Linked DNA regions of Desulforamulus hydrothermalis Lam5 = DSM 18033. The protein of the gene in region 2 interacts with the protein of the main gene of each other region in a pairwise test. Links are inferred from orthologs where the notes say so. Each region holds a gene or a part of one and is shown on either strand. Other genes may lie near its edges. The genes, in order: DESHY_RS12235 and DESHY_RS07825.

Evidence for each region.
Region 1: the proteins of DESHY_RS07825 (region 2) and DESHY_RS12235 interact in binary tests that used the Escherichia coli proteins (3 or more experiments, as listed by UniProt). The link is inferred for Desulforamulus hydrothermalis Lam5 = DSM 18033 from one-to-one orthologs.

Annotation. Positions count from the first base shown.
Region 1 is NZ_CAOS01000014.1:53,082-63,531, reverse strand. What follows is about bases 836-5,051. They hold DESHY_RS12235 (DNA polymerase III subunit alpha), read right to left. Parts: upstream 4,666-5,051; coding sequence 1,036-4,665; downstream 836-1,035. Other genes in these bases: DESHY_RS12230 (DUF2225 domain-containing protein), read right to left, coding at 4,700-5,051; DESHY_RS12240 (TrkA C-terminal domain-containing protein), read right to left, coding at 836-918. Outside these bases: trp RNA-binding attenuation protein MtrB, read right to left, coding at 1-159; more of DESHY_RS12240, read right to left, coding at 250-835; more of DESHY_RS12230, read right to left, coding at 5,052-5,389; DESHY_RS12225 (C40 family peptidase), read right to left, coding at 5,479-6,273; DESHY_RS12220 (putative quinol monooxygenase), read right to left, coding at 6,308-6,619; N-acetyl-alpha-D-glucosaminyl L-malate synthase BshA, read right to left, coding at 6,621-7,748; bacillithiol biosynthesis deacetylase BshB1, read right to left, coding at 7,745-8,455; DESHY_RS12205 (glycoside hydrolase family 57 protein), read right to left, coding at 8,627-10,243; DESHY_RS12200 (DUF4912 domain-containing protein), read right to left, coding at 10,291-10,450. UniProt on the Escherichia coli protein: DNA polymerase III is a complex, multichain enzyme responsible for most of the replicative synthesis in bacteria. This DNA polymerase also exhibits 3' to 5' exonuclease activity. The alpha chain is the DNA polymerase catalytic subunit.
Region 2 is NZ_CAOS01000010.1:70,959-80,156, forward strand. The notes cover bases 2,503-5,466. They hold DESHY_RS07825 (aminotransferase class I/II-fold pyridoxal phosphate-dependent enzyme), read left to right. Parts: upstream 2,503-3,366; coding sequence 3,367-4,566; downstream 4,567-5,466. Other genes in these bases: ypeB (germination protein YpeB), read left to right, coding at 2,503-2,541; DESHY_RS07820 (Lrp/AsnC family transcriptional regulator), read left to right, coding at 2,891-3,370; DESHY_RS07830 (sodium:solute symporter family protein), read left to right, coding at 4,831-5,466. In the rest of the region: DESHY_RS07800 (cobyrinic acid a,c-diamide synthase CobB), read left to right, coding at 1-197; sleB (spore cortex-lytic enzyme), read left to right, coding at 451-1,167; more of ypeB, read left to right, coding at 1,186-2,502; more of DESHY_RS07830, read left to right, coding at 5,467-6,345; DESHY_RS07835 (phenylacetate--CoA ligase family protein), read left to right, coding at 6,342-7,640; iorA (indolepyruvate ferredoxin oxidoreductase subunit alpha), read left to right, coding at 7,727-9,198. UniProt on the Escherichia coli protein: Shows aminotransferase activity with methionine and histidine as substrates, and to a lesser extent also with phenylalanine.

The DNA.
Region 1 (10,450 bases), on a different replicon or contig from region 2:
ATGTTCGGTGAACTGGGCAATCATAATTTCACCTTTGTCAAGTTTTTCTGTGTGGTGAAATTTTGTGACGCCCCCCCTGGTTAAGCCAATAATGGTCACGCCGTTTTCCAGCGCCTTGACCACCACATAATCACCCGTTATATCAGATCTGTCCGTCATCGGATTCACCCCGTCCAATTTCCTCTTTTTGTCAGACCAATCATATCATATTTAATAATCTTTGACAAGTTTGATCAATAATTGCCTGGGTCAGCGGTAACAGTCCGAACACAGCAACAGGTGAATGTTCTGCATGTTGCCATAGACAATCAGCTTGTCACCTGCTTGCAGCACCTGGCTGCCCCTGGGCGAATGTATAAAGGCATCCGACCGTTCGATGGCCAGGATAAAAATATCCTGATCCCTGATTTTACTGGCGGCAATGGTTTGGCCCACCAGATGACTGCCGGCCTGCAATCTCACCTCCGCCACCCCGTAATGCCGGTCTAACTTCAAAACCTCTTCCACCGATTTTTTTTGCAGCAACCGGTGGCGCGATAACTGCCTTTCAATGCCCCGGTCCAGGTGCACGCGCAACCGGCGGCTGGATACTAAACTAAAGGCCAGCAACACAATGACAAGGGCCGTGCCCACCTGCAGCAGCGTCAGGGGGTGTCGCATAATATTAATCAGGGCGGTGACAATGGTAGCGGTTCCCAGGTAACCCAGCACCATCAGCACCATGATGATGCGCCGCCGCACATGGTGTTTTACCACTTCTTCCGAATCCGAAGTGGTGTAGCCTACCGTAACCAGGGCTGAAAGGGCCTGAAACCGCGCCACATGCAGCTCCATGCCGGTCAACTTTAAGGCAATGGCAGAAATTTCTACGATAATCACCAGCACCAGCAGAAAGCATACCAGGAAAACCAGGCTCATGGTTCAACCTCCCTCGACTTGGTGAGATGATTATACCAGCCGGACAAGGATTGACACAAGTTAACCGCCCCTGCAAACAGGCCAAAGACCGGACCTCAAGGGTCCGGTCTTTGGCGGTTACAAATCAAGCAAACTGTTCGGTACAGGATAAAAGTCCGGTTGAAAAGAACTGTCAGAGGGTGAGCCGGCAGGCCGGGTAACCGGGGGGGCCGGTTCACCGGGTGCCTGTATTGATCCGGCAGGAGTTTCCCGCAGCCGGTAATCCCTGGCGGCAGCTACCGGCAGGCGGCCCGGCAGCTGGCAGCGCAGCCGCACATTATCCTGCCCTACCAGATTAACCAGGGCCCCTTTGAGTTCTGCTTGCGGGGTGACCCACAGCCGCTTTTCCAACGGATGGGCCCTTTGCTGCTCCGGATCATACAGGAAAACCGGTGTGTTGCCCGTATAACCGGTTAATAACGTCACCAGCTGTTGCCGGGTGGCGGTGTCGGTTTCCTTTATTTTCAGCCATAACTGGCATTCCAATTGCTCGATGGCTATTATTTCTTCGGCCAGCCCTTTAACTTCCTCCCCGTTATTGCTGACCCGGCCCTTCAGTAAAAGGGGTTGTTTGCTCTCGAGAACTTTGCCGTAGCGGCGGTAAACTTCCGGAAATACCACCACTTCGCAATTGCCGGTCAAATCCTCCAGGTTAATAAAAGCCATGGGTTCACCCTTACGGGAAGTAATTCTTTTTACGGCTGCGGTCAGGCCAGCCAGCAGCAGCGGGCTGCCGTCCGGCATTTCAGGCAACTGGGCCACCCGCTGCACATCCAAAGCCTCTAACAGCCAACTGTACTCTGACAATGGATGGCCGGACAGATACAAGCCCAGGGCTTCTTTCTCAAACTCCAGCTGCTGCTTGGGGCTTAACTTGGGCACCTCGGGCAGCTGCAGTTCAGCCCCCTGAACCGGCACATCCGGCATTAAGTCAAATAAATTAACCTGGCCCTGCTGCCGATCCCGCTGGATGCGGGCGGCATATTCCATACCGGCATCCAGCGCCGCTAACAGCTGTGAGCGATGCCCCAGGGCATCCAGGGCACCGGCTTTGATCAAACTTTCCAGTACGCGCCGGTTAGCCAACCGGCTGTCAACCCGGCTGCAAAAATCAGCAAAGGAGGTAAAGGGACCGTCCTTTTGCCGGGTCTGTATAATGGATTGCACCGCACCTAAACCTACATTTTTCACTGCTGCCAGGCCAAACCGAATCGCCCCCTGCAGGGCTGTAAAATTTTCGCCGCTGTGGTTAATATCAGGCGGCAGCACTTGAATGCCCATGCGGCGGCATTCCTCAATGTACAGCACCACTTTGTCGGTGTTGTCCCGCACCGAGGTTAACAGGGCGGTCATATACTCCACCGGGTAGTTGGCCTTTAAATAGGCCGTCTGGTAAGATACCAGGGCATAGGCTGCCGAGTGGGACTTGTTAAAACCATACCCGGCAAAGTATTCCATAAGGTCAAACATTTTTTCCGCCAGCCGGCGGTCATAGCCCCTGGCCACCGCTCCCGGAATGGCATTGGCCAGCGGCCGGCCCTTCTCGTCTGTAGTTGTGCCGTCAATAAACCATTGCCGGTGCATGGCCATCATTTGGGGAATTTTTTTGCCCATGGCCTTCCGCAGAGAATCTGCCTGACCCAGGGTGTAACCCGCCATCACCCTGGCTATCATCATAACCTGTTCCTGGTATAGAATAACCCCGTAGGTCTCCCGCAGGATGGGTGCCAAATCCGGGTGAAAGTAATCTACCCGGGTTTGCCCGTGCTTGCGCTGAATAAAATCCTCCACCATGCCGCTGCCCAGGGGGCCGGGCCGGTATAAAGCCACCAGGGCCACAATATCTTCAAAGGCATTGGGTTTTAGTTCCCTTAGAATGCTGCGCATGCCGCTGCTTTCCAACTGAAAAACACCGACCCCTTCGCCCCGGGCCAGCATGTCATAGGTGACCCGGTCATCCAGCGGCAGCCGGTTGATGTCCGGCTGCTTGCCCCGGAGTTGCTTAATCAAATTGACAGCTTCACTGATTACTGTCAGGTTGCGCAGCCCTAATAAATCCATTTTAAGCAGGCCCAGCTCCTCCACGGTGGTCATAGGAAACTGGGTGGTGACCAACCCGTCGGAAGTTTTGCTGAGGGGCAGATATTCCACCAAGGGCTCCCTGGCAATCACCACGCCTGCCGCATGGGTGGAAGCATGCCGGGGCATGCCCTCCAGTTCCATGGCTGTATCAATAAGCCGCTTTACCTCCGGGTTCTGTTCATAAATTGCTTTCAAATCCGGTGACCCAGCCAACGCTTTAGCGATGGTCATATTCAGTTCCATGGGTACCAGTTTGGCTACCTTGTCCACATCTCCATAGGGCATGTCCAGGGCCCGTCCCACATCACGGATGGCAGCCCGGGCCGCCATGGTGCCAAAGGTAATAATCTGGGCTACCCGGTCAGCTCCGTATTTTTGCACAATATACTCAATAACTTCACCCCGGCGCTCATAATCAAAATCAATATCTATATCGGGCATCGAAATGCGCTCCGGGTTTAAGAAACGTTCAAACAGCAAACCGTACTGCAGCGGGTCAATGTTCGTTATTTCCAATACATAAGCCACTATACTGCCGGCAGCGGAGCCGCGTCCCGGGCCTACAGCAATGCCCTGCTGCCGGGCATAACGGATAAAATCCCACACAATGAGGAAATATTCGTCATAACCCATCTGGCCGATTACTTTTAGCTCATATTCCAGCCTCTCCTGCACTGCCCCGGTACAGTGACCGTACCGTTTTACCGCTCCGGCCAAACACTGCTGTCTTAGGTAGGCGGCCGGCGTAAAGCCGTCCGGAACAGTGAAATAAGGCAAGTGCAGGCGGCCAAACTCAATTTCCACCTGACAGCGGTCGGCAATAGCAACCGTGTTCTGCAGAGCTGCCGGCACTTCCCCAAATAACAGGTTCATCTCATGGGGGGTTTTTAAATACAATTCCCGGGAATCAAATTTCATCCGCCCGGGTGTGTTAATACTTTTACCTGTTTGAATACACAGCAAAACATCCTGGATCTCTGCATGCTCCGGTTTTAAATAATGCACATCGTTGGTGGCCACCAGGGGAATATCCAACTGCCCGGCCATCTGCAAAAGCTCCCGGTTGACCAGGCGCTGTTCCTGGTAACCGTGATCCTGCAGTTCTAAGAAAAAGCGGTCCGGTCCGAAAATTTCCCGGTATTCGCCGGCAGCCCGGCGGGCCTGATCCGGCTGCCCGTTTAAAATTTTATCCGCCACTTCTCCTGCCAGGCAGCCGCTCAGGGCAATTAAGCCTTCCTGGTAGCGGGCCAATAATTCCTTATCTATTCTCGGCTTATAATAAAACCCCTCGGTATAACCAAGGGAAACCAATTTCAGCAGGTTTTTGTATCCCTTTTGATTTTCCGCCAGCAAAACCAGGTGATAGAGCCGGTCATCCAGCTTAGGCACCCGGTCGGTACGCCGGCGGGGGGCCACATAAACTTCGCACCCCAGGATTGGTTTAATGCCTTCTTTATGGCAGGCTTTATAAAAATCAATTGCCCCGTACATGCAGCCGTGGTCAGTGATGGCCAGGGCGTTCATGCCGCATTCCCTGGCCAACCTGGCAGCCTGGCTGATGCGGGCGGCCCCGTCCAACAAACTGTATTCGGTGTGCAGGTGCAGGTGAACAAATTGCGTAGCCAGTTTCCCTCACCGCCTTGAGCAACTGCTTTGTTGTCTAGCCCTGTTGTTTAATTTCCTCCCGGATGTCTTGCCAGCGGGCACGGGACATGCGGGCAAAAACCGGGTAACTGTCCGCTGCCGGGTGCTGGGTAACTGCCTGAAACCATTTTACCGCTTCTTTTAAATCGCCGCTGCGGTAAGATAAATCCCCGATTAAGTACATCATGCGCAGTTCCTTTTTAACTTCCGAGGAGGACTCCCTTTCATAAGCCCGCTTTAAAAATTCCAGGGCTCGCTGCAAAGCCTTGGCTTCATCGGCTTGCTTACCCTGGTAACGGTACAGCCAGCCCAACCGGAGGTACAGGGACCCTTTTACAGAATCTTTAGCATTGCGCAATTCCTGGCAAAGGATAGCCAAATTGTAGGCCTTAACGGCCTGCTCCAGTGTCCTTAAACCGCCGTACCGGGAACCGTCGGTGTGCCAGCCGGACAGCAAAGTGTTGATGGCTGCTTTTTCCGGTTCCTTTAAAGGCAGGTTGGTTTCTTTAGTAAAAGCGTAGCCGCAATGCTTACAGACCATTACATCGTAAAAGATGGGATTAATGCTGCTGTAGTAAGCGCAGAAATCACTGTCTTGTTTTTCCACAGCAATATATTTGGTTTTTACTTCCGGGTGTAAAAATTCTTGGCCGCAGTTGGGGCAGATTACCTTAATATGAAAGATCATTTCTTCGCTAACTTGCATGTCTGATGCACCTACCAATGAAGTTATCAACCTTATTATACCAAAACATCAGCCCGGCGTGGTAAAATAACAGACAACCTGGCTTAATTTTACAAATACCGCCTGGCCCCCAGGTAACGGCTGGCAAAAAAACCGTCAGACAGGGAAGAAACCGTTACCCCTTCTTTGGTCCGGGCGTTGAGAAATAAACCGTTTTCTAAATAAAGACCAACATGCGAGGGGCCGGGAACAATGGTGGAAAAAAACACCAGATCACCCATGATTAAATCTGTAACCGGTACCCCCGCTTTATATTGATCCTGGGCATCCCTGGGCAATTGAATGCCGTTGGCATAATAAGCCATATAAGTCAGACCTGAACAGTCTATCCCTTGTACGGTCATGCCGCCCCAGAGATAAGAAGCACCCAAATAAAGCCCGGCGGTCGAAACAATTTGCTGTTGGTCAACCGGTTGGTCAGCATAAAAAACAGCGGCATCTTGCCGGCGTACCAGTGCACTGTCTCCTTGGGGCAGAGCTACCCGCAAAAAGTCTTTATCTTCGTCCAGCAGTGGCAGCCGGCTGCCCAAAAACAAAGTGCCGCAACTGCCCGCTGAGGATCGGGATGCCGCAAATAAAGGGGCGGCAGCCCTGGTGATCTGAACCGTCATAGTGTTTGTGGGCCAGCAAGGTAAACAAAAGTTTTCTACTCTGGCCCATCCCGGTGAACCATCTTGGGCCTGAATATGAAACCAGTCTCCCTCCAGCCCCAAAACTTGAGCCGGCCAGCCCATGAGCAACTGGGTTACCAGGGGAATGCCCGCCTCCGGTTGCTCCAGCACATCAACCACCGCCGCAGCTGCCACCACAACGGTACCGGCTGCCGCCTGCCGCAAGTCAAACATGGCATCACCCCTTACCTGTTTTCCGAAACTTATTCTATTTTACGATGCTCTCCACCGTATAATTACCAAAATCCGGCTGCCCGTTCAGCAACTGCATCATTTGGAGAAATCCCTTGGTAGCTTCCGGGTCGGTGCTCAGCCTGGTCATGGCTGCCTGCTGGGCTTCCTCGTTAGCCCAGACAGAAACAACCAGGAATTTGTTGCTGTTGCCGTTACACCTGGCCACATACCCCTGCACCAGACCTGGCTGCTGTTTGAGATAGTCCATGTGCTGCCGTATAATGTCCATTAAAGCATCGCCTTGGCCATCCTGGGCCTGTAGTTTGCCAAAAGTAATAACTTGCAAATTAAACCCTCCCACAGTATTGGTCTATCACAGTTTGATAAAGTTGTTCATATTTTGCCACCCAATATGCCGCATTAAACTTTTCCACCGCACGGCTCCTGGCATGGGCGGACATTTTTTGCCGCAGGGCCCGATCTTCTAACAGCAACAAGGTAAACCGCGCCATTTCCGCCAGGTCACCCACTGCGGTAAGAAAACCCACCTGGCCGTGGACAACCACCTCCGGCAGGCCCCCGGCCCGGCTGGCCACTACCGGCACGCCGCAGGCCAAAGCCTCCAGGGCCGCCAAGCCAAAGCTTTCACAACAGGAAGGCAACAGCATAACGTCAGCTGCCGCCAAAAGAGGCGCCACCGTGTCCTGCTGTCCCAGAAACAAAATATCCCGGTGCAGTCCCAATGAGGCCGCCAGCTCTTGGGCAGCCGGCATTTCCGGCCCGTCTCCGATCATCAACAAACAGGCCGGCCTTTGCTTGCACACCAGCTGAAAGACCCGGATAACATCCAGCACCCGTTTGAGGGGGCGGAAATTAGAGATATGAATCAACAGGTCCCGGCCACCGGTTAACTGCTGCTTTTCCACGGCTGCTTCAGGCCGGAACACCCGGGTATCCACAAAATTATAAAGGACAGGTAATTCCCTTTGAAAATTAAAGGTCTGCCGGCTTTGCTCCGCTAAAAAAGCTGAAACGGCTGTTACCATATCGCTGGCTTCCAGGCTGTAACGGGTCAGGTCATAAAATTCGCGGCGCGCCCCCACCAAGGATGTATCGGTACCATGCAGGGTGGTAACAACAGGCACCGGCCGGCCGGCAACCTGCCGGGCCAGGAGAGCGCCCAAGGAATGGGGCACTGCGTAATGGGCGTGCAAAACATCCAGTTGGCAGCAGCGCAGTACCTCAACGGTTTTGTTGACCTGGGTAAGAAAATAGGGCGGTGCCTCAAACAGCGGATAATTAAAGGCCGCCGCTTCATGAATATAAATGTTGGGCAGGTAATTGCCCAGGCGAAAAGGACGGCCCACGGTGATAAAATGCACCTGATGCCCTCGCCCGGCCAGCTGCTTGCCCAGCTCTGCGGCGACCACCCCGCTGCCTCCATAAGTGGCGTGGCATAAAATTCCGATCCTCACCGGGGCACCTCCAGCAAGGCTAAAGGATTACCCACCGCCAGGGGCTCTAGGGTAGTAAACCCTTCGCCGTACATACTGCCAATCAAACTGCCAAAATAGCGGTCTCTGCTTTCTACCGTCGCCAATAAACTGCCCGGGCCGTCATTTAAAAAGGTAGCTGCAGCGCCGGGGTGCCTCCCGAACTGAGTTTGATGGGCCAGGATAGCCGTTTTTTTAGTTTGGTAACACTCTGAAACATCTACAATAAACCGGGGTTCGGCAATTGCCGCGATAAAATAATACCATATCTGATTCGGTCGGAAAGGCGTCTGCCGGGCAGCCATCTTTTTTAAGCCGGCATCAAACCAGGCTTCCTGCACCAGCCGACAGGCACTGACATGATCCGGGTGCCGGTCGGACCAGTACGGGCAAAGTATGAGCCGGGGCCGGCACTGCCTGATTATTGCCGCCAATCGCCGGCGGTACGGTAAATCTGAGCTGATGCCTCGATCAGGTATCTCCAAACAGCAGCGCCAGGCCAGCCCCAAAATCTCACCGGCCCGCCCGGCCTCTTGCCGCCGCTCTGCCACCGTACCGTTGCTGGCCAGTTCGCCGGCGGACAGATCAACCACGGCTACCCTGCGGCCGGCCTGACACAGTTTTGCCACCAAGCCGCCGGCCCCCACCTCCACGTCATCGGGATGAGCGCCGACAGCCAATACATCCACCTTAGTAACTTTAACCACCCCTTAAGGGTACCGATTGTTGACAATGCGCAGGCAACCCGGCACTGCCGGTCTGACTGCTTGATTTTGTGTTTTGTCACAGGATGCCCTTGGGGTAGTAATTCGCTGACTGCGGTAAAAAATCCTGTTACCCTAAACGCACCGGATCCCATGTTAAGAAACAACCTGCCGGTAGGGCTCTGCCCGGGTGCGCCAGCTGCGATAATCAATGTTCGGGAAGATATTGTTTTGCCATTCCAGGTAAAAAATAAAGTCTTCCTCAAGACAACCGGATTTAACAGCATGATACAGTTTTAAAAAATTGGCTATATGCTGTTTGGTTCTCTCAATGGCATACGGCACCATGGTACCGGTGGCAATAATAAAAGCCCAGTCACTGCTCTGGGCCAGCAGCAGTTCCCGGCCGGCCTGGTTTAAAGCCCGGCGCAGGAGGCCGGTTGCCCGGGGATAAAGATCCGCCAGTTCTGTCATACGGTCTGCTGCCATGTGCAGGTGCCTGTAAATCCAGTGATTTTTTTCGTTCAACCAAACTTGATTGTAGCCGGCATTTCCCCAGGTGGAAGGACAAGGTCTGGTTACCTGGTTGCGGGGATGCAGACGCAAGTAGTCACCCAGGGTAATCAGTTGCAGGTCACTGCCGGTGGTAAATATTTGGCGAATCAATAAGTCTAACCATATCGGTCCTTCAAACCACCAGTGCCCAAACAGTTCTGCATCATAGGGCGCCACAATGATGGGCGGCCGTTCCATCAGAGAAGCCAAATAGGCCACCTGTTTTTCCCGGTTGAACATAAAGTTGCCCGCATGGATGGCCGCCTTGTGTTGAGCCCAGTCCGGCCGGTAAGGTTTTTTGTCTGCCAAATCAACTTTGCCGGTAATGCGGTAATATTTAAGGCCGGTATGAGTCCTGAAGCCGGCCGGGTGAATATAGTCTTTGATGTATGCTTCTTCCAGGTCATAACCAATATCCCGATAAAATTCCCGGTAATCCGGGTCCCCGGGATAACCCTCATCGGCGCTCCAAACCTGCTTGGAACTTTCTACGTCACGGCCAAAGACAGCTATCCCGTTAGGGCAATAGATCGGGGCAAAATTCCCAAACCGGGGCCGGTGCTGGGCAAATAAAACCCCGTGGTTGTCCGTAATAAAGTATTTGATGCCGTATTCCTGCAGAATGTCTTCCATCCCCTGGGCATAGCCGCACTCCGGCAGCCAAAAGCCCTTCGGTTCGGCGCCAAAGTGCTTGCTGTGCAAGTTGACCGCAGTTTCGATCTGAGCCCTCACTGCCTGTTTATTTACCATCATCAGGGGCAGGAAACCATGGGTGGCGGCACAAGTAATTATCTCCAGGCAGCCCTGCCTTTGCAGGTCTTGAAATGCCCGGGCCAAATTGCCACCGTAGCGGTTAACAAAGAAATCGTAGGCCCGCCGGAATTTTTCTTTATACATTAAGGCCACCGGATGAAAAACACTGCCATAGGTACGGGACTCCTCTTTGCCGGCCAGTTCAATAAGTTTGGCCAGGTGGTGCACATAGCGCCGTTGCATTAAAGGGTCGGTCAGCATGGACAAAAGGGTTGGCGAAACGGAAAAGGTAAGCCGGTAAGGTATGTTGTCTGCCGCCAGCCGATTAAACACTTCCAGTAAAGGAATGTACGCTTCCGTGACCGCTTCGTAAAACCATTTTTCTTCCAATACTTGTTCACTTTCCGGGTGCCTTACATAAGGCAAGTGTGCATGTAAAACAATGGCCAGGTATCCTTTAGCCAAAGGCGCATCCCCTCTTTCTGTTTAACTTGCACCAAGCAGCCTGGGGTTTATTGCGAGGTAAGGTCAGGCTTGACTGCCCGCCCTTCGGATCCACTGCCGCAAGGCACCTGCTGCACTGTTTTATATATCCCTTCCAGCCACATCCATTCTTCATCGATCAGTGATGATACGGAGTTGCCCGGCATGCTGACCCGGTTGGATGTAAGC
Region 2 (9,198 bases):
CCCGGGTTGTCAACCTGGATCCTGAATGCCGCTTTGCCTGCCGGGTGCTGCGGGGCCACGGCATCAACGGCGAGTACGACGGCCTGTGCTATAAAAATGTACTGGCCCTGTACAACCACCTTCACGCCGTGGCGGAACCGGACTGGGCCCGCAACTTTGTAAAGCTGGCCCGCAGCCGGCGCACGGGCGGGAACTAAGGGCACCGGAAACCGCCGTTAGTGTTTCCCGACACACTGAAACAGCTGCAGACAAAGGTAAGCCAAGGTGGTTTTATGATCCCCTGCCGGTGCGCAGACCGGGGCTAAAGGGGATCATAAACCGCCGTTAATAATTCTTGACACATTGAAACTTCGGGTCTTGCCCGAAGTTTTATTTTTTTCAAGGACTGCCAAACCACATAAAGCCAGCCTCCTCAGGTAAAAATAACAAAAAAACATGGGGTGATGCTTAATGCTGTGGGGAAGCATGCAAAACAAGCGGAGAATAGGGATTGCCCTCATCAGCCTGATCTTCTTTTGCCTGGGCGGCCTGTTATTTTACAGCCGGGCCCTGGCCCAGGATACCCTTTACTGGGGAACCGGCGGCAGCAAAGTACGGGCGGTGCAGCAGCGGTTAAAAGACTGGGGCTACTACAACGGTCCGGTCAACGGTTATTACAGCGGGCAGACGGTCGCTGCCGTAAGAAAATTTCAAGCCCGGAACGGCCTGCGGGTGGACGGCGTGGTGGGGCCTCAAACCTACCAGGCCCTGGGCCTGTACACGCCGCCCAAAAAAACCACCTATACAGCCACCACCTCCCGGGGCTTTGTTTCCAACCGGGATACCGTTAACCTGCTGGCGCGGGTAATCATGGGCGAAGCGGCCGATGAACCCTATATCGGCAAAGTGGCCGTAGGGGCGGTAATGCTCAACCGCATGAAAAACTCACAATTTCCCAACACATTGGCCGGCGTTATCTACCAGCCCCTGGCCTTTGAATCGGTGGCCAACGGCCAGTATAACCGGCCCTTAAGCCAGGAGGCCCTGCGGGCTGCCCAGGATGCCCTGGCGGGCTATGATCCCACCGGCGGGGCGCTGTTCTTCTGGAATCCCGGCAAGCCGGTGAGCCGCTGGATTTGGTCGCGCCGAATTGTTACCCAAATTGGCAACCACGTGTTTGCACACTAAAGGGAAGGGGATACCGCAATGAAAAAATGGGGTTTGCCGGCCCTGATTGGCGTTATGGTCTTAATAGCTGCAGGAACCTGGGGTTACAAGCAGTATCAGGATAAAATTTTACTGGAAACCCACGTCAACAACCGCTACCAGATGTCATTTTACAACCTGATCAGCCGGGTGCAAAGCATGGAGGTTTTACTGGCCAAAACCCTGGCGGTTTCCGGCCAGCCGGACGATACCATAATTTTTTCCGAAATCTGGCTGCAATCCGAAGGGGCCAGGGAAAATCTCACCCAACTGCCCTTAACTTCCAACGTAGTGGCCAGAACAGCCAAATTTTTAAGCCAGGCCGGTGACTTTGCCCGGGTTAAGGCCAGGGAAATTAACAGCGGCCAAAGCATGTCGGAAGAAGACTACCGCAACCTGCACAATCTTTACCGGCAGGCGGCACAATTGAACAAGGAACTGCATAACATGGAGGGTAAAGTGGCCGACGGCAAATTGAGCCTGGCAGAACTGGCCCGGGCCGGGCGGCAAGAACTGCCGAAGGGCAGTCCCGGCACCGGAGCAGCTGACTTTCAGAGCATCGACCGGGATATGCAGGGTTTCCCCACCCTGATTTACGACGGCCCCTTTTCCGATCACTTGGATCGGGTGCAACCTGCTGCCTTAAAGGGTGAACCCGCCGGCGCTGACGAAGCCAGGAATATCCTGCGGCAATTTGTTGACCTGAAGGATGACAAAGACTACCGGGCCCAGGTTACCGGCCGGGTGCGGGAAAAAATACCCGGCTACCAGGTGGAACTGCTGCCCCGCCGGGGAGGCGAGGGCCGCATCTCGGGCAGTGTCAGCGAAAAGGGCGGCCATGTGGTGTGGTACCTGAACAGCCGGCCGGTTGGCAGCGCCCAAGTAAAAATTGAGCAGGCGGTTGCCCGGGCCCAACGCTTCCTGGCCGACCGCGGCTATCAAAATATGGTTGGCATTTACCACCAGGTAGAAAACGGCATTGCCGTCATTAACTTTGCGCCGGAAGAAAAAGGCGTGCTGCTCTACCCGGACCAGGTGAAAGTCAATGTTGCCCTGGATAACGGCCAAATTGTGGGCTTTGATGCCCGGGGCTACCTGATGGCGCACAAACCAAGAAACATTCCCATGCCGCAAATTACCGCTGCCCGGGCCAAAAGCAAAGTAAACCCGCGCATGGAAGTAATCAACACCCGGCTGGTGATGATACCCACCGACGGGGGCAAAGAAAGGTTTTCCTATGAAGTTACCGGCCGCATCAACGGCGAAACCTTCCTGGTGTATGTCAATGCCATAACCGGTAAAACCGATCAGGTGTTAAAATTAATTCAAGCCCCCAACGGAACTTTAACAATGTAAATTGACAGCGTCTTGAATAAGTGGTAAGATACCACTTAATACCCCATAAACAAAACCATGACGGGGAAGAAGGTTGTGTAAATTGCCCAGCGAGCCGGGGTTTGGTGCAAGCCCGGCCAAGGAAGCAGCCGGGCCGCCCCTGAGTGCAGGCCGAAACAACAGGGTTAACTTTCCTGCCGGTAAGTTAACCGGGAGTAAGCCTTGCCGGTGCTTCGCCGTTACAGAAGTCCGAGTGGGTTGCCGCGGCTGTGCCGCCGGTAACCAATGAGGGTGGTACCACGGATGTCAACTCCGTCCCTTTTGGGGACGGGGTTTTTTATTTAAGCGACAAAACTACGGAGGTGCCAGTATGCTGGAAATCTTGGAGATCCTGCAAAACAACAGCCGGCTGACTGCCAAACAAATTGCCGCCATGACCGGCCGGGATGAGCAAGAGGTGCGGCAAATAATTGAGCGTTTAGAGGCGGATAAAACCATTATCAAGTATTTCACGCTGATTAACTGGGAAAAAGCAGGCGTGGAAAAAGTATCCGCCCTCATTGAAGTAAAAATAAGCCCCCAGCGGGATGTGGGCTTTGATGCGGTGGCGGAACGCATTTACCGCTTTCCGGAGGTCAAAACCGTTCACCTGATGTCCGGCGCCTACGACCTGGCGGTGCTGGTGGAAGGCATCACCATGAAAGAAGTGGCCCTTTTTGTGGCTACCAAACTGGCCACCATCGAGCATGTGTTAAGCACCGCCACCCATTTTGTCCTTAAGACTTATAAACAAGACGGCTTTATTTTTGAAGATAAAGAAACTGACAAAAGGCTGGTGATTAGCCCGTGAGTACAGGCAAATGGACAGATTACATCAATCCTGCGGTGCAAAACATGCCGCCTTCCGGCATCCGCCGCTTTTTTGACCTGGCCGCCGAGATGGAAGGGGTTATCTCCCTGGGCGTAGGCGAACCGGACTTTGCCACGCCCTGGCATATCCGGGAATCCTGCATTTACTCCCTGCACCGGGGCAGAACCTCCTACACCAGCAACCAGGGGCTGCCGGAACTAAGGGAAGAAATTGCCCGCTACCTGGCCGGCCAGGGGGCGGTGTATGATCCCCGCCGGGAACTGCTGGTGACCGTGGGCGTGAGCGAAGCCCTGGACCTGGCCCTGCGTACGGTGATTCAACCCGGCGACGAAGTTATTATTCCCACCCCCTGCTATGTATCCTACATTCCCTGCACCACCCTGGCGGGCGGCGTACCGGTAACCGTAGCCACCCGCCTGGAAGATAATTTCCGGCTTACCGCCGACCGGCTGGAGGCTGCCATTACACCCCGCACCAAGGCCCTGCTGCTTTGCTACCCCAACAACCCTACCGGGGCGGTAATGGACCGGCAGAGCCTGCTGGCGATAGCGGAAGTGGTGGCCAAACACGACCTGTTGGTAATTTCGGATGAAATATACGACCGCCTGACCTACACCGGCCGGCACACCTGTTTTGCCGCCCTGCCGGGCATGCGGGACCGCACCATACTGCTGAACGGTTTCTCCAAGGCCTATGCCATGACCGGCTGGCGCCTGGGCTACGCCGCCGCCCACCCGGATTTTATCGCCGCCATGACGAAAATCCACCAGTATACCATGCTGTGCGCTCCCATCACCGCCCAGGTGGCTGCCCTGGAAGCCCTGCGCCACGGCCAAAGCGCCATGGAACAAATGGTGGCCCAGTATAACCGGCGCCGGCGCCTGGTGCTGCAGGGATTTAAGGAAATCGGCCTGCCCTGTTTTGAACCCGGCGGTGCCTTTTACGCCTTTCCCTACATTGGCCATACCGGCTTGAGCGCTGCGGAGTTTGCCGAGAACCTGCTGCGGGAAGAAAAAGTAGCTGTTATTCCCGGCGATGTCTTTGGTCCGGGCGGCGAACAGTGTATCCGCTGTTCTTATGCCTCCTCGGTGGATGACTTAACCGAGGCCGTTAAACGCATGGGCCGGTTTATTAAAAACCGCACAGCCGGCCGGGCCAGGGTGGTTTATCTTTAACAACCGACCCGCCGGCAACCACACTTGCCGGGCCGGGGCGGCAGCTGCCCCGAGCTGCCGCAAAAAATGTGCAAACCGGGCAGGAATCAGCATAATTATATAGAATAAGATTTATATTTTACAGTTTCGGAGGTGATGGCAGGACGGCAGTACGGTAGATTTGCAGGAGAGCAGGCAAGCGGGATGGTTTGGTTAGGCAGTATTAGAACAAAACCGGGCAGGTTGCCCGGCTTATCACACATAGCAGAACAGGAGGATGGTAGAATGAAAGGGCTGTTTCTTACCCTTTTTATAGGGTTTCTTTTATTTAGCGGGCTTTACTGCATGCGGCGGGCCCAAACCCTTAACGACTTTTTTCTCGGCGGCAGGACGGTGGGTCCCTGGCTGTCTGCCTTTGCCTTTGGCACCACCTATTTTTCCGCCGTCATCTTTATCGGTTATGCCGGCAAAGTGGGCTGGGGCTTTGGCCTGTCCGCCCTTTGGCTGGCGGTGGGCAATACCCTGCTGGGCAGCTTGCTGGCCTGGTGGGTGCTGGCCCGGCGCACCCGGCAGATGACTGTGCGTTTAAACACCATGACCATGCCGCAGTTCCTGGGGGCCCGTTACCTGTCACCCGGCCTCAAGATATTTGCCGCACTGCTTATCTTCGTCTTTATGATTCCCTACTCAGCATCCGTATACATGGGTTTGAGCTACCTGTTTGAACGGGTTTTTGCCATTCCCTATACCTATGCGGCGGTGGCCATGGCGGTGCTTACCGCCATGTACCTGGTTACCGGCGGCTACCGGGCCGTAGCCCTGACTGACGTGGTTCAGGGAACGGTCATGATTTTCGGGGTATGCACATTAATTTACTATGTACTGGGGGCGCCCCCGGTGGGCGGCTTGCTGCCGGCCATCAATAAACTGGCCGCCGTCGACCCGCGGCTGACGGCGCCGGTGGGTCCCCCCGGCCTGGTGCCCATTGCTTCCCTGGTTATCCTCACCAGCCTGGGTACCTGGGGGCTGCCCCAGATGGTGCAAAAATTTTATGCCATTAAAGACGAGGCGGCCATCAAACCCGCCGCCATAGTGGCCACCCTGTTTGCCCTGGTTATTACCACCGGCGCTTATTTTACCGGCAGCATGACCAGACTGTTTTTTGACCGGCTGCCGGTGGATGCCGTAACCGGCAAACCCAACCCCGACCTGATGATCCCGCAAATTATGATGAACCACCTGCCGGAATGGGCGGTAACCCTGATCTTGCTGCTGGTGCTGTCGGCTTCCATGTCTACCCTGGCCTCCCTGGTGCTGGTGGCCAGCTCTGCCGTAACCATCGACCTGCTCCAGGGTGTTTGTCCTGCCCTCAGCGAGCGTCACCAGGTGCGGCTGATGCGGCTGTTTTGCACCCTGTTCATTGCCCTGTCGGTGGGCCTGGCCCTGCTCAAGCCCACCCTCATCTTAAGCCTGATGGCCATCTCCTGGGGCACTTTGGCCGGCGCTTTCCTGGCCCCGTACCTCTACGGCTTATACTGGCGGGGGGCCACCGCCCGGGGGGCCTGGCTGGCCGCCCTCACCGGGCTGACCATATCGGTAATTTTTTCCTTTTACTTTAAGCTGGATGCCGGCAAAATTCCCCTGGTAGGTTCCCTGGCCATGCTGGTGCCGCTGGCTGTGCTGCCCCTGGTCAGCCTGGTCAGTGAGCCGCTGCCGGAGGATCACCTGTGCAGTGTGTTTGGCGACAGGGCGCCCCGGCGTACCCTGTTAGTGAAAAACAAGAAGGTGGAACAGTTATGATTTGGAACAAAGCGTGTGAAACCATGGACCGGGAGGAACTGCAGCGGCTGCAGGCCTCCCGGCTGCAGCAAACCGTAGCCAATGTTTACCAAAGGGTACCCTTTTACCGGGAACTGTTTGACCGCCACGGGGTTAGCCCGGCAGATATCAAAAGCGTGGCGGATGTTGTCAAACTGCCCTTTACCACCAAAACCGCCCTGCGGGACAACTACCCCTTTAACATGTTTGCGGTGCCCATGAAAAAAGTGGTACGGCTGCATGCTTCCTCCGGCACCACCGGCAAGCCCACTGTGGTGGGTTATACCCGCCAGGATATCGAAACCTGGTCGGAACTGGTGGCACGCATGGTTACCGCAGCCGGCGTAACCGATGAGGATGTGGCCCAGGTAAGTTTTGGCTACGGCTTGTTTACCGGCGCCTTCGGGTTGCACTACGGGCTGGAAAAGGTCGGCGCCACCGTGGTGCCTTCCTCCACCGGCAATACCGAAAAACAAATCATGCTGATTCAGGATTTTGGCACCACCGCCCTGATCGGCACTCCCACCTACGCCCTGCATATGGCAGAAGTGGCCCGGGGCATGGGCATCGACCCCAAAAGCCTGGGGGTTAAAGTGGGGCTTTTTGGTTCCGAGGCCTGGACCGAAAGCATGCGGGACGAGATAGAAAAAATATGGGGCTTGTTTGCCACCGACAACTACGGCCTCAGCGAAATAATCGGGCCGGGCGTGGCGGGCGAGTGCCGGCAGCGGCAGGGCATGCACATTGCCGAAGATCACTTCCTGGTGGAGGTGATCAACCCGGCTACCGGCGAACCGGTACCCGACGGGGAAGAAGGGGAGCTGGTCATTACCAGCCTGACCAAAGAGGCGCTGCCTATTATCCGCTATCGCACCAGGGATATTACCGTTAAAACCGGCGAGCCCTGTGCCTGCGGCAGAACCCATGCCCGCATCCGCAAGGTGAGCGGCCGGACGGATGACATGCTGATTGTCAGCGGCGTCAACGTGTTCCCCTCCCAGATCGAAGACGTGCTGCTGCAAATTGACGGTGTGGCACCCCACTACCAGATTATAGTAACGAAAAAAGGTTATCTGGATGCCATGGAAATCCAGGTGGAAATGAGCGATGCCGCCTTTACCGGCAACTGGCGGGATCTGGAAGCATTGGAAGCAAAAGTCCGGTCGCGGCTGCTGGCGGTTCTTTCCATCAACCCTAAAGTGAAACTGCTGGAGCCCCGTTCCTTGGAACGCAGTACCGGCAAAGCCAAACGTGTTATCGACCTGCGTCAAAAATAACCATTTAACCGGATTGCCGGCGGCTCCCCTGTGCGGGGTGCTGTCCCAACGGGCGAAAATATTCAACTAACCAGGAGGCAACGTCAATGAAAGAACTTCTCTCCGGCAATGCTGCCATTGCCCGCGGCGCCTACGAAGCGGGCGTGACGGTGGGGGCCGGTTATCCCGGCACCCCCAGCACAGAGATTTTAGAAAACTTTGCCCGCTACCCGGGCGTTTACGCCCAGTGGTCACCCAACGAAAAAGTCGCCCTGGAAGTGGGGGCGGGCGCTGCTATCGCCGGGGCCCGGGTGCTGGTGACCATGAAACATGTGGGAGTAAATGTGGCCGCCGATCCCCTGTTCACATTGTCCTACACCGGCGTAAACGGCGGTTTGCTGCTGGTGTCTGCCGACGATCCCGGCATGCACAGCTCGCAAAACGAGCAGGACAACCGTTATTACGCCCTGATGAACAAAATTCCCTGCCTGGAACCGGCCGACAGCCAGGAAGCCAAAGACATGGTGGGCCTGGGTCTGGCCATCAGTGAACAGTTTGATACCCCGGTGATGCTGCGGCTTACCACCCGCATTTCCCACTCCCAGGGTTTTGTGGAATTAAAGGAGCCGGTGCCCTATAACCGGCGCCCCTACAGCAAAAATCCCCAAAAGTACGTAATGGTGCCGGCCCACGGCCGGCTGCGCCGGGTCTTTTTGGAAGAGCGGCTGGCCCGGCTTAAGGAATACAGCGAAAACTGCCCGGTTAACTTTATTGAATGGGGGGACCGCAGCCTGGGCGTTATCACCGGCGGCATCAGCTACCAGTACGTTAAAGAAGTGCTGCCCCGGGCTTCCGTACTTAAGTTGGGGCTGACCAACCCGCTGCCGGAAAACCTGATCCGGCAGTTTGCCGCCGGCGTGGAGCGGCTGCTGGTCATAGAAGAGCTGGATCCCTTTTTGGAACTGCAAATCCGGGCCCTGGGCATCCCGCTGCAGGGCAAAGAACTGCTGCCTGCCTACGGCGAACTCAGCCCGGCTCTGCTGGCCGAGCGCCTGTCCCGGGCGGGTATAGCGGTGGCGCCTGAGGTTGCGGTGACAGCGGCAAGCGATCAGGCAGCCGCTGCCGCCGATTTGCCCGGCCGTCCCCCGGTCATGTGTGCCGGCTGCCCGCACCGGGGCGTGTTTTACATCCTGAAAAAACTGAAGCTGGTTGTCAGCGGCGATATTGGCTGTTATACCCTGGGCAGCCTCAGCCCCCTCAGTGCCATGGACACCTGCATTTGCATGGGGGCCAGCATCGGGGCCGCCCTGGGCATGGAGAAGGCCGACCCGGAACTGGCCCGCCGCACCGTAGCGGTGATCGGCGACAGCACCTTCCTGCATTCGGGCGTAACCGGTTTAATGGATGTGGTTTACAACGGCGGCACGTCCACCGTGCTGGTATTAGATAACCGCACCACCGCCATGACCGGTCACCAGGAAAACCCGGCCACCGGCACCACCCTGCAGGGCCGGCCGGCTCCCGAGACAGACCTGGCTGCCCTGGCCAAAGCGGTGGGGGTTAAGCGGGTGCGCACGGT